DNA from 2 places in the Halomonas sp. HNIBRBA4712 genome. Region 1 is predicted to be linked to the other one. Evidence: predicted binding sites of a transcription regulator. Region 1 holds the regulator's gene; the other holds the start of a gene.
The links. Region 1 encodes FliA, which starts transcription of late flagellar genes. Its sites were predicted from a motif close to CTAAAGTTNNNNNNNNNNCNGCCGATA; they were not measured.

Region 1 (4,352 bases):
GGCCGGGCTGCGAAAGCGCGTGGCCGGCTTTGCGCTGCTCGAGGCGGCCTGGGACATCGCCGCGCTGCCCGGTGTGCTGCACGACCGGCGCCTGGAGGCGCTGGCAGATCGCGCCCGGGAGCAGAACGCGCTGGGCGTGGCGTGGTCGCCGCGGCGGGCCGAGCGCGGCGTGGCCTGGGCGATGCCGGATATGGCGCTCGACGCCGACGGCCGGCTCTGCGCGCTGACGCTGTTGCAACACCGCCAGAACGCCGGCTGGCAAGCGCGCATCGAGGCCCAGCACCAGGCCGCGGTGCATCTGCTGCCGACCCTGGCCGAGGCTGACACGCTGGACGCGCTGGAAGCCGAACGTTTGACCTGGATCAGCCGCGTCAGCGGCAGTCAGCGGGTAGAGTGGCAGGGTGAGCGCCACGCGCTGACGGCGCTGTTCGCCGATAGCGCCCTTGCCCACCGCGAGGCCGTGCGCTTTCGCGGCCAAACGCTTGAACTCTACAGCGCCCACGCCGAGGTCGATGATCGCGAAGGGCGCCGCTTGATCGCCTGGGTGGGGGAGCTTCGCGACCCGGAAACCGCCCAGCGCGTGGCGCGGCGCTACTGGCTGACCCCGGCCCGGCTCGGCACCGAAACGTTTTCGCTGCTGGTGACCCAGCTGCAAAGTGAAGGCGCGACCGCGCTGACCAAACGCGCCTGGCAGACGCTGAAGGAGGCCGACGGCGGCGAGGTGAGCGTGCCGCTGCGCCTTCTAATGGCCAGCGGCGCGGCGGCAGTCGCGACTCACCTGGACAACGCCGAGGATGAGCAGGCGCAGGCGCTCAGACAGCAGCTGCTGCGCCTGGCGCGTACCTCGCGCAAGCGCCGCGACGCGGCGCTGCTGGAGGCGCTTTTGCACACCCTGATGACTCGTGACGCCATCCGCCAGCTCGGCAGCGTCAGCCGCGAGGCCCTGGCGTGAGTGACAATGACCAGGCCGCGGGCCTGCGTCAGTGGGCGAGCCTGCGCGCCGGCGCCGCGGAAAAAAACGCCGAGGTTCAGAAGGCCGAAGCGCCCGCCCCGCGCCGGCCGCTGGCGGTGGTGGGACTGGCGTCCACCAGCCCCGAGCCGGTCAAGGCGCGGCTTTGTGAGTGGGCGGCGCTCGGCCGGCGCTGGGCGGCCACGCCGGAGAGTTGGGACATCGTGGCGGTGGACGCTACCGCGCCGCTCGACGCGCTGACCGCCCGCTACGCCCGCTGGGCGCTCTGGGTGCAAAGCGACGCCGACGCCTTCGCGCCCATGTACCGAACGCTTCGGCTTTTGCACGATAACGGCGGCCCGCATCGGCTTTTGGCGCTGCACGAACCGGGGCTGCCGCGCCGGGGGCTGCTGGAGAATCTGCAGAAAACCGCTGCGAACTACCTGAATATCGAGCTTTTGATCCTCGCCAGGTAAGTCATAATGGCCAGGTCGATTTAGCGAGGTGCGGGATGAAAAACATCGTTGCCAGACTGCTTGCCGGCTTGCTCGTGGCGTTAATCGCCGCCTCGCTGCCGCTTGCGGCGCTGGCCGGAAGCGGCAGCTGGAGCACCCAGGCGAGCGGGCTGATGGTGGCGATGAGCGACCGGGCGAGCGAAAGCCAGGCGCTTTCGCCACCGGCGCTGGCCGAGGTCCAGCGCGGGCGCATCGAGCGGGTGAACTGGCGCTTCGAGGCGCCGCCGGGCGCTGCTATTCGCGCCTGGCTTTGCCACCCGGAGCGCTGTGTGGCCCTCGACGGCCAGCGCGGAAGTGTCACCGGGCTTGCCGGGCTCTCCGCCGGGGCGCCGCTTGCGTTTCGCTTCGCGCTGGCACCCCACCAGCGCCCGGTACAGGTGAAGGGGCTTCACGTCATCGTGAACTACCAGTGACTAGCCACAGGGCACGCCGATGTATACAGCACAGGGCAGAATTCAACACAGCGAGATGATCTCCCAGCACATGCCGCTGGTGCGTCGTCAGGCGCTGGCGTTGCAGGTTCGCCTGCCCGCCAGCATCGAGCTCGATGATCTGATCCAGGCGGGCATGGTCGGTCTTCTGGAGGCGCTGGGGCGCTTCGACGCCGGCCAGGGCGCAAGCTTTGCCACCTTTGCCAGCCAGCGCATTCGCGGCGCGATGGTCGACGAGCTGCGCACCCGCGACTGGCTGCCGAGAAGCGTGCGCCGCTCGGCCCGCGCCATGGACGAAGGCATTCGCCATCTCGAGCAGAGCCTTGGGCGCGCCCCGGAAGAGAGCGAAATCGCCCGCCACCTGGAGATGCCGCTGACCGAGTACCAGCAGCTGCTCGCCGACACCAACAGCGGCCACCTGCTGCCTTTCGAGGAGCTTCTGGAAGAGGGGGGCGAGCCGATTCAGGAGGCGCAGAACGCGCCCTTCGAGGAGCTTCTGGATGGCCAGCAGCGCGACGTGCTGATCGCGGCGATCGAGGCGCTGCCGGAGCGCGAGAAGCTCTTGATGGCGCTCTACTACCAGGAAGAGCTCAACCTCAAGGAGGTCGGCGCCGTGCTGGGCGTCACCGAGTCGCGGGTGTCGCAGCTGCACAGCCAGGCCATCGGCCGGCTGCGCGCGCGCCTCTACGAGGCGGACTGAGCCGCCGTTTACCGTCCACTTCAACCGGCGAGGAGCCGTCGATGAACCCCTCTACCCTGATCGGAATAGGCGCCAGCATTCTCCTGCTGGTGAGCGTGCTGTTTTTCACCGCCGAGACCCCGGAAAGCTTCATCAACCTGCCCGGCCTTGCCATCGTGGTGACCGGTACGCTGGCGGCGACCTTCATCAGCTACCCGCTCAAGGAGGTAGTGCGGGTGGTGCGCCTGGTGGGGCTGGTGTTTCGCCGCGAGAACACCTTCGTGCGCGACGACATCGAGGAGCTGGTATCGATGGCCAGGCTCTGGTTCAAGGGCGACGTGCGCGCGGTCGAGCGCGAGCTCGAGCACACCCGCAACCCGTTTCTACGCACCGGTATCCAGCTGGTCATCGCCAATACCAAGGAAGATGAAATCTTCGACATGCTGCGCTGGCGCATCGCCCGACTCAAGGCGCGCGAGCACGCCGAGGCGCAGATCTTTCGCACCATGGCGACCTATGCCCCGGCGTTTGGCATGATCGGCACCCTGGTGGGGCTGGTCAACATGCTCGAGATAATGGACGCGGGCAATCTCGAGGTGATCGGCCCGCGCATGGCGGTAGCGCTGCTGACCACCTTCTACGGCATTTTGCTTGCCAACCTGGTGTTCAAGCCGATCGCGGTGAAGCTCGAGCGGCGCACCGAGGAGCGCCTGATCACCATGAATATGGTGCTCGAAGGTATCTCGCTGATCACCAAGCGCCGCCTGCCGTCGTTCATCGAAGAGACGCTCAATTCGTTTATCGCCAACTACCACGACGAGATCAACGACCCCCACGTGAAGCCGCGCCCGGGCGGCGGCGTAACGGCGAAAGGGTAGCGCCATGCTCAACCGCGACGCCCGCCACGCGCTGGAGTCACCGTTCACGGCAGGCGAGGGCGATGAAGGGTGGCTGACCAGCTACCTTGACGTGCTGACGCTCTTGATCACGCTGTTCGTGCTACTGCTGGCGCTGACCCCGGTAGGCGGCGACGGCGAGGCTGCACAAACCGGCGGCGGGCTTGAGCCGCTCTCTTCAGGGCTGTTACCCCGCCAGAGCGGGCTGTCGCCTGCGATGGCGGCGCTCGATATTCAGGGCGTGAGTGTGAGCCAGGGCCGCGAAGGCGTGACGCTGCGCGTTAACGACAGCCTGCTGTTCGCCAGCGGCGACGCCGAGCTGACCGCCCAGGGCGAAGACGTGCTCGAGCGGTTGGGCGAGGTGATCGACACCTTCGACGGCGAGGTGTCGGTGGAGGGGCATACCGATAACGTGCCCATTGCCACCGCGGCGTTTGCTTCCAACTGGGAGCTTTCGACCGGGCGGGCGATCGCGGTGGTGCGTCATCTCGAGGAGGACGGCGTAGCGCGAGCGCGGCTGCGCGCCGTGGGCTACGCCGATACGCGCCCACTCGAAGGCAACGACACCGCCTCGGGGCGCGCCGCCAACCGGCGCGTCGAATTCGTACTGCGCAAGCCCGCGCCCTAGGGGCGGTGTGTAAAGTCGACGAGCGTCATACAGAGCCTAAGCGCTTTCGCAGCGCCGCTGCATTTCGCTGATCGCTTGGCCTGCGCCGTCGAGCGTGAAGGTCATGGTCCAGGGCGCGCCGTCCTCCTGCTCGAAGCCGATGAAGAGCTTTTCGCCCTGGCTCATTCGCGAAAGCAGCGCCGCGAGATCGCCCAGATAGAAGTGGCTGTAGAAGCCGTCGTCGCCCTCTTCGACGATGAACTCCGCCATCGTCT
Region 2 (4,352 bases), 350 kb from region 1:
GTGATCGCGATGCCGTTGACGTTGAGCGCGGCGTCCTGGCCTGGCCGCACCGTCGTGCTATCCATTGAAAGTCCATCGAGACCGGAAAACCCTGTGAGCGAGGCGTCCTTCCCCGTTTCTTTAGAGCTGAGCGCCAAGCGGTATCCGGTTCCGTCGTTGACCAGGGACGCGGTTACGCCAGATTCCTTGTCTGCGTTGATCTGGTCACGCACTTGGGCCAGCGTGCTTCCCGCCTTGATATCGATCTCGTAGCTGCTTTTGGGCGCGGCGCTGCTATCGAACTCACCATTGGTATAGGTGGCGCCGAAATCCAACTTGAGCCTAGTGTCTGTCGTTGTGAGCACCTGATCAAGTGCGACACTTTGCGAGGCGGCGCTTCCGGCGCGGGCCAGCTGAGACACGCTAATTTCAAAGCGCCCGGGGTTGGCCTTCTCGCCCGCCGTGGCCAAAACGCCACTGCCGGTTACCGTGCTCTTTTGCTGTTTGAAGGTCGAGGCATCGTTTAGCGCCTTGACCGAGGTGTTGACCCGGTCCATCGCCGATTCGAGACGCCCATAGGCGGAAATTTTTGTCTTTTGGGCACTTTGCTGCTGTAAAACGGGAGTAAGCTTCTGACGCTCAGCGGCTTTGAGCTGATCCACCAGACCGTTCAAGTCCAACCCGGAACCTACACCAAGCGCGGAGATTGATGCCATGGGTTAAATCCTCGAGTAATAAGTAGCAAAGAGAGTAAGTTGATTACCTTGTTTATCGGCTGAGTGATAACGAACTTTAGCCGCTCCAGGAAAATCCCGGGAAAAAATGCCCGGCGCTGTATGGCCGAGCATCAAGAGCCTTCAAGAGTGCGACCTAGCCCTGGTTGGTTTGGGATAGCATTCCCAGCTGCTGTTCGAGATAGGCACCGGTCTGGTTCATTTGTGCCACCATGCTATCCATTGCCTGAAACTGGGTGCGGTAACGCGCCACGGTCTGATCGATGCGCTCTTCGGTGCGAGCATAGCGCTGCTCGAGCGATTCGACGCGGCTTTCAGAGTTGGCTTTCGCCGTATCGAGACGCCCGCCATCTCCAACCAGGCGCTCAAGAGAGGTATTGATCTGTCCTGCCATGCCGCCTCCTTCGCTGCTACCGGCAAAAAAATCAGCCAGCGCATCCGGCTGGGTAGCAATGACGCTATCCAGCTTGTCATCATCGACCTTGAGGGTGCCATCGGTTTGCAGTGAAATGCCGACATCGGAAAGCACGCTGAAGCCATCACCCATTGTACCGCTAGTGATCGCTTGCCGAAGCTCCCGCTCGACTGCTCGCGTGGTCGAATCGGCGTTCAAGCCACCTGCTTGACCCGTTTCCACGTCAAAGCGGGTGAGAGTGTTCAAGGTACTCTTGAGCTGATTGAAGCTCTCCACGAAGGTGTTCACGTTCTCGCGCAGCGCTTCGTCATCCTGTTCGACCTTGATAGTGTTCGAAGTGCCCGCCTCCGTCAGCGTCAACGTCATGCCTTGAATGGCGCCCTCGACCTGATTGGAAGCGCTGACGATATCGATACCGTTGACGTTGAACGCCGCGTCCTGGCCTTTTTGCACGACCTGAACGTCCGAGGTGATCGCGTCACCCGACAAAATAGTGGAAAAATTGGTGCTTTCGATGCTGGCGTCGACGCCGGTCTCGCTCGACATGACCGAAAGCCGATAGCCTTGCCCATCATTGATGATGGAGGCAGTGACCTGCCCATTTCCTTGATCATTGATGGCGTCTCGAATGCCCTCAAGCGAGCTGCCATCGGCGATCGTAATATCGGGCATGCTTCCCTCAGAGAGTGCGAAGCTTAGCGTTTGCTCACCGCTGACAACGCTTTCATCGGCGCTATCCAAACGCTCTGTCACGAGGCTACCGGCAGTTGCCAGTTGACTGACCTGTACGTCGTACCTGCCCGCCTGTGCTTTGTTTGACGTGACGGCACTAACACCGTCGCCCTCAACATTGGTGGTCAGGCTTTCAAACGACGCCGTATCGTTCAGCGCCTGGGTGGCATCCTGAAACGTGGAAACAGCGCTCTTCAGCGTTCCATAGGCTGAAACGGTGGCATTGGCAGACTGCACCTGCTCTGCAATGGGTTGAAGCTTGGCACGTTCGGCGGTTTGAAGCTGATCCAATAATCCGTTCAGATCAAGTCCCGAGCCAATGCCCAGAGAAGAAATGGAAGCCATCGATTGCTGCCCCTTTGAATAAACTCGCTTGGTCTTTTAGGCGAGCCGAAATTTATCTGTGATAGTGCATTAGCTATCGGCCAACCAAACGACTTCTTTAATCGTGGCGCCACTTTTAACTCAATTAAGGGTTAACTTCTGTAATCTTTGGAATATTTAAATTAATGGATGGCTCCTGCACACCCGCTCTTTGTGTCATTGGGAGCCATACCGCTCTCGGTCATATGCCTCGAATCATGCCTCGATCAAGCGTTGACCGCCCCACGTCTTAGACCTTGGTCTAAAACCTTCTCTTGCTTTACACTTGCAAAACATTGTTCGTTAATCGTTGGAGCCCCTTCATGCCTTGCGACGGTGATACCGCCCCCGCTTTCGTTCACCCTTCCCGGCTGCGTCAGTGCCTGTTCACGCTGGCGGAGCTTCTGCATGACAATGGCCACGTACTGGAAACGGTGACGCTGCCGGGATGCGGGCTGACGAGGGGCGAAATGGCCGAGCTCGAGGCGCGGGGTTCAGGCTGGGCGGCGTGTCGTGAAACGCTCGAGGCGGGGGCGGCGGGTACTACCACCGAAGAGGGCCGCTTCGTGCTGACCCGGCTGGGTCGAGAGATGGTGTTCGATTTGTTTGGTCAGGGCGCGGCGGATTGCGCCTGAACCTGCGAATAAACGTCAAGCCCTGAACGTAAAAACGCCCGCGTATGCGGGCGTTTGTGTTTGGCACAACACTTTAATCAGCGAAGGCCAAGCATCGAAAGAATGAACAGAACGACTACCACCAGGCCCACGATATAGATGATGTTACGCATAACGGCGCTCCTTGCTTTTTGCGTTTAGGAAAATCAAGGGGTTGCTTTCCCCTCAAAGGCAACACCCTCAGATTAGCAGGCTTTTAAGTTCTTTGCCTAATTTGCGTGCGCGGATGTGCCGCACACTCTACGCTTTTCGAGAGACCGCCCGCGTGAACAAGGAGAGCCGATGCGCACGACCGCCATACAGCTGGGAGTGGTAATGTTGTTGAGCCTGCCGCTGGGCGCACTTGCCCAGGGGCCTTCCCCCCAGGCGTTTGCTACGCTCGACGAGCAGGCCGGCGCCCTTTCGCGCCTGCATACGGTAGTGGTGGCGGTCGAGGGCGAGGTCGTGCACGAATTTCACCAGGGCGGGCCGGGTACGCGCACGCCGGCCAACGTGAAGTCGCTCTCCAAGACCGTACTGGCGGCGATTACCGGCGCGGCCATTGAAGCCGGGGTGATCGACTCGACTCAAATGCGGCTGGTGGAGCTTCTGGGTAGCCGCGTGCCCGGTGGGGTCGACCCGCGCGTCAACGATATTACCGTCGAGAACCTGCTTTCCATGCAGGCGGGGCTCGAGCGCACCTCCGGCGAGAACTACAGCGGCTGGGTGGCGAGTTCCAACTGGGTCGAGAACGCGCTGAGGCGCCCTTTCGTCGACGAGCCCGGCGGGCGGATGCTCTACTCCACCGGCTCGAGCCATCTGGTCTCGGCCGGGCTGACCTACTATAGCGATGAATCCACCTACGCGCTTGCCCAGCGCCTGCTGGCCGAACCGCTCGAGATTACCATTCCGCGCTGGCTGCAGGACCCGCAGGGTGTCTACTTCGGCGGCAATGACATGCAGCTTTCACCGCGCTCACTGGTCGAAATCGGCGAGCTTTACCGCCTCGATGGCGTGGTCGGCGGCGAGCGTATTCTGCCGGAAGGCTTTGTGGCGGACTCCTGGACCCCGCGCGGGCGCTCGCCCTGGACCGGCGACGGCTACGGGCTTGGCTGGTTCGTCACCACACTCGCTAATACGCCGGTGTACTACGGGCGCGGCTACGGCGGCCAGGCGCTTTTCGTGATCCCGGCGCGTGACATGACGGTGGTGATCACCTCGGACCCGACCCCGCCGTCGCCGGGCGGGCAGTTTCAGCAGCAGCTGAACCGGCTGGTGGCGAATCTGCTGAGCCACGCCGAAGGATAAAGCGCGGCTTACACCAGATAGATAAGTACCGCAGCGAAGGTGGCCGCGGTAATCATGAAGCCGAGCGCCAGCACCAGGCCATCCTTCGCCACCAGGCCTAACCCGAATAGCGTGAACGCGAGGCCCGCGCCGTTGGCGGTGAAAGGGACGAACTCCATGGGTGGTACC

Region 2: a site for FliA is predicted at 2,280-2,306, ahead of fliD (flagellar filament capping protein FliD). Genes of this name have one in related genera too.

What each region holds. Positions count from the first base shown of each region.
Region 1 covers NZ_JBIFXR010000001.1:47,788-52,139, forward strand. Annotated here, with positions in the region: gene flhF (flagellar biosynthesis protein FlhF) at 1-952, shown strand, start outside; gene ACGK9R_RS00255 (hypothetical protein) at 949-1,425, shown strand; gene ACGK9R_RS00260 (flagellar protein FlhE) at 1,461-1,877, shown strand; gene ACGK9R_RS00265 (RNA polymerase sigma factor FliA) at 1,897-2,595, shown strand; gene ACGK9R_RS00270 (motility protein A) at 2,637-3,452, shown strand; gene ACGK9R_RS00275 (flagellar motor protein MotB) at 3,457-4,098, shown strand; gene ACGK9R_RS00280 (hypothetical protein) at 4,135-4,352, opposite strand, start outside.
Region 2 covers NZ_JBIFXR010000001.1:395,865-400,216, reverse strand. Annotated here, with positions in the region: gene fliD (flagellar filament capping protein FliD) at 1-695, opposite strand, end outside; gene fliD (flagellar filament capping protein FliD) at 850-2,205, opposite strand; gene ACGK9R_RS01895 (hypothetical protein) at 2,547-2,858, shown strand; gene ACGK9R_RS01890 (serine hydrolase domain-containing protein) at 3,180-4,184, shown strand; gene ACGK9R_RS01885 (exopolysaccharide biosynthesis protein) at 4,193-4,352, opposite strand, start outside.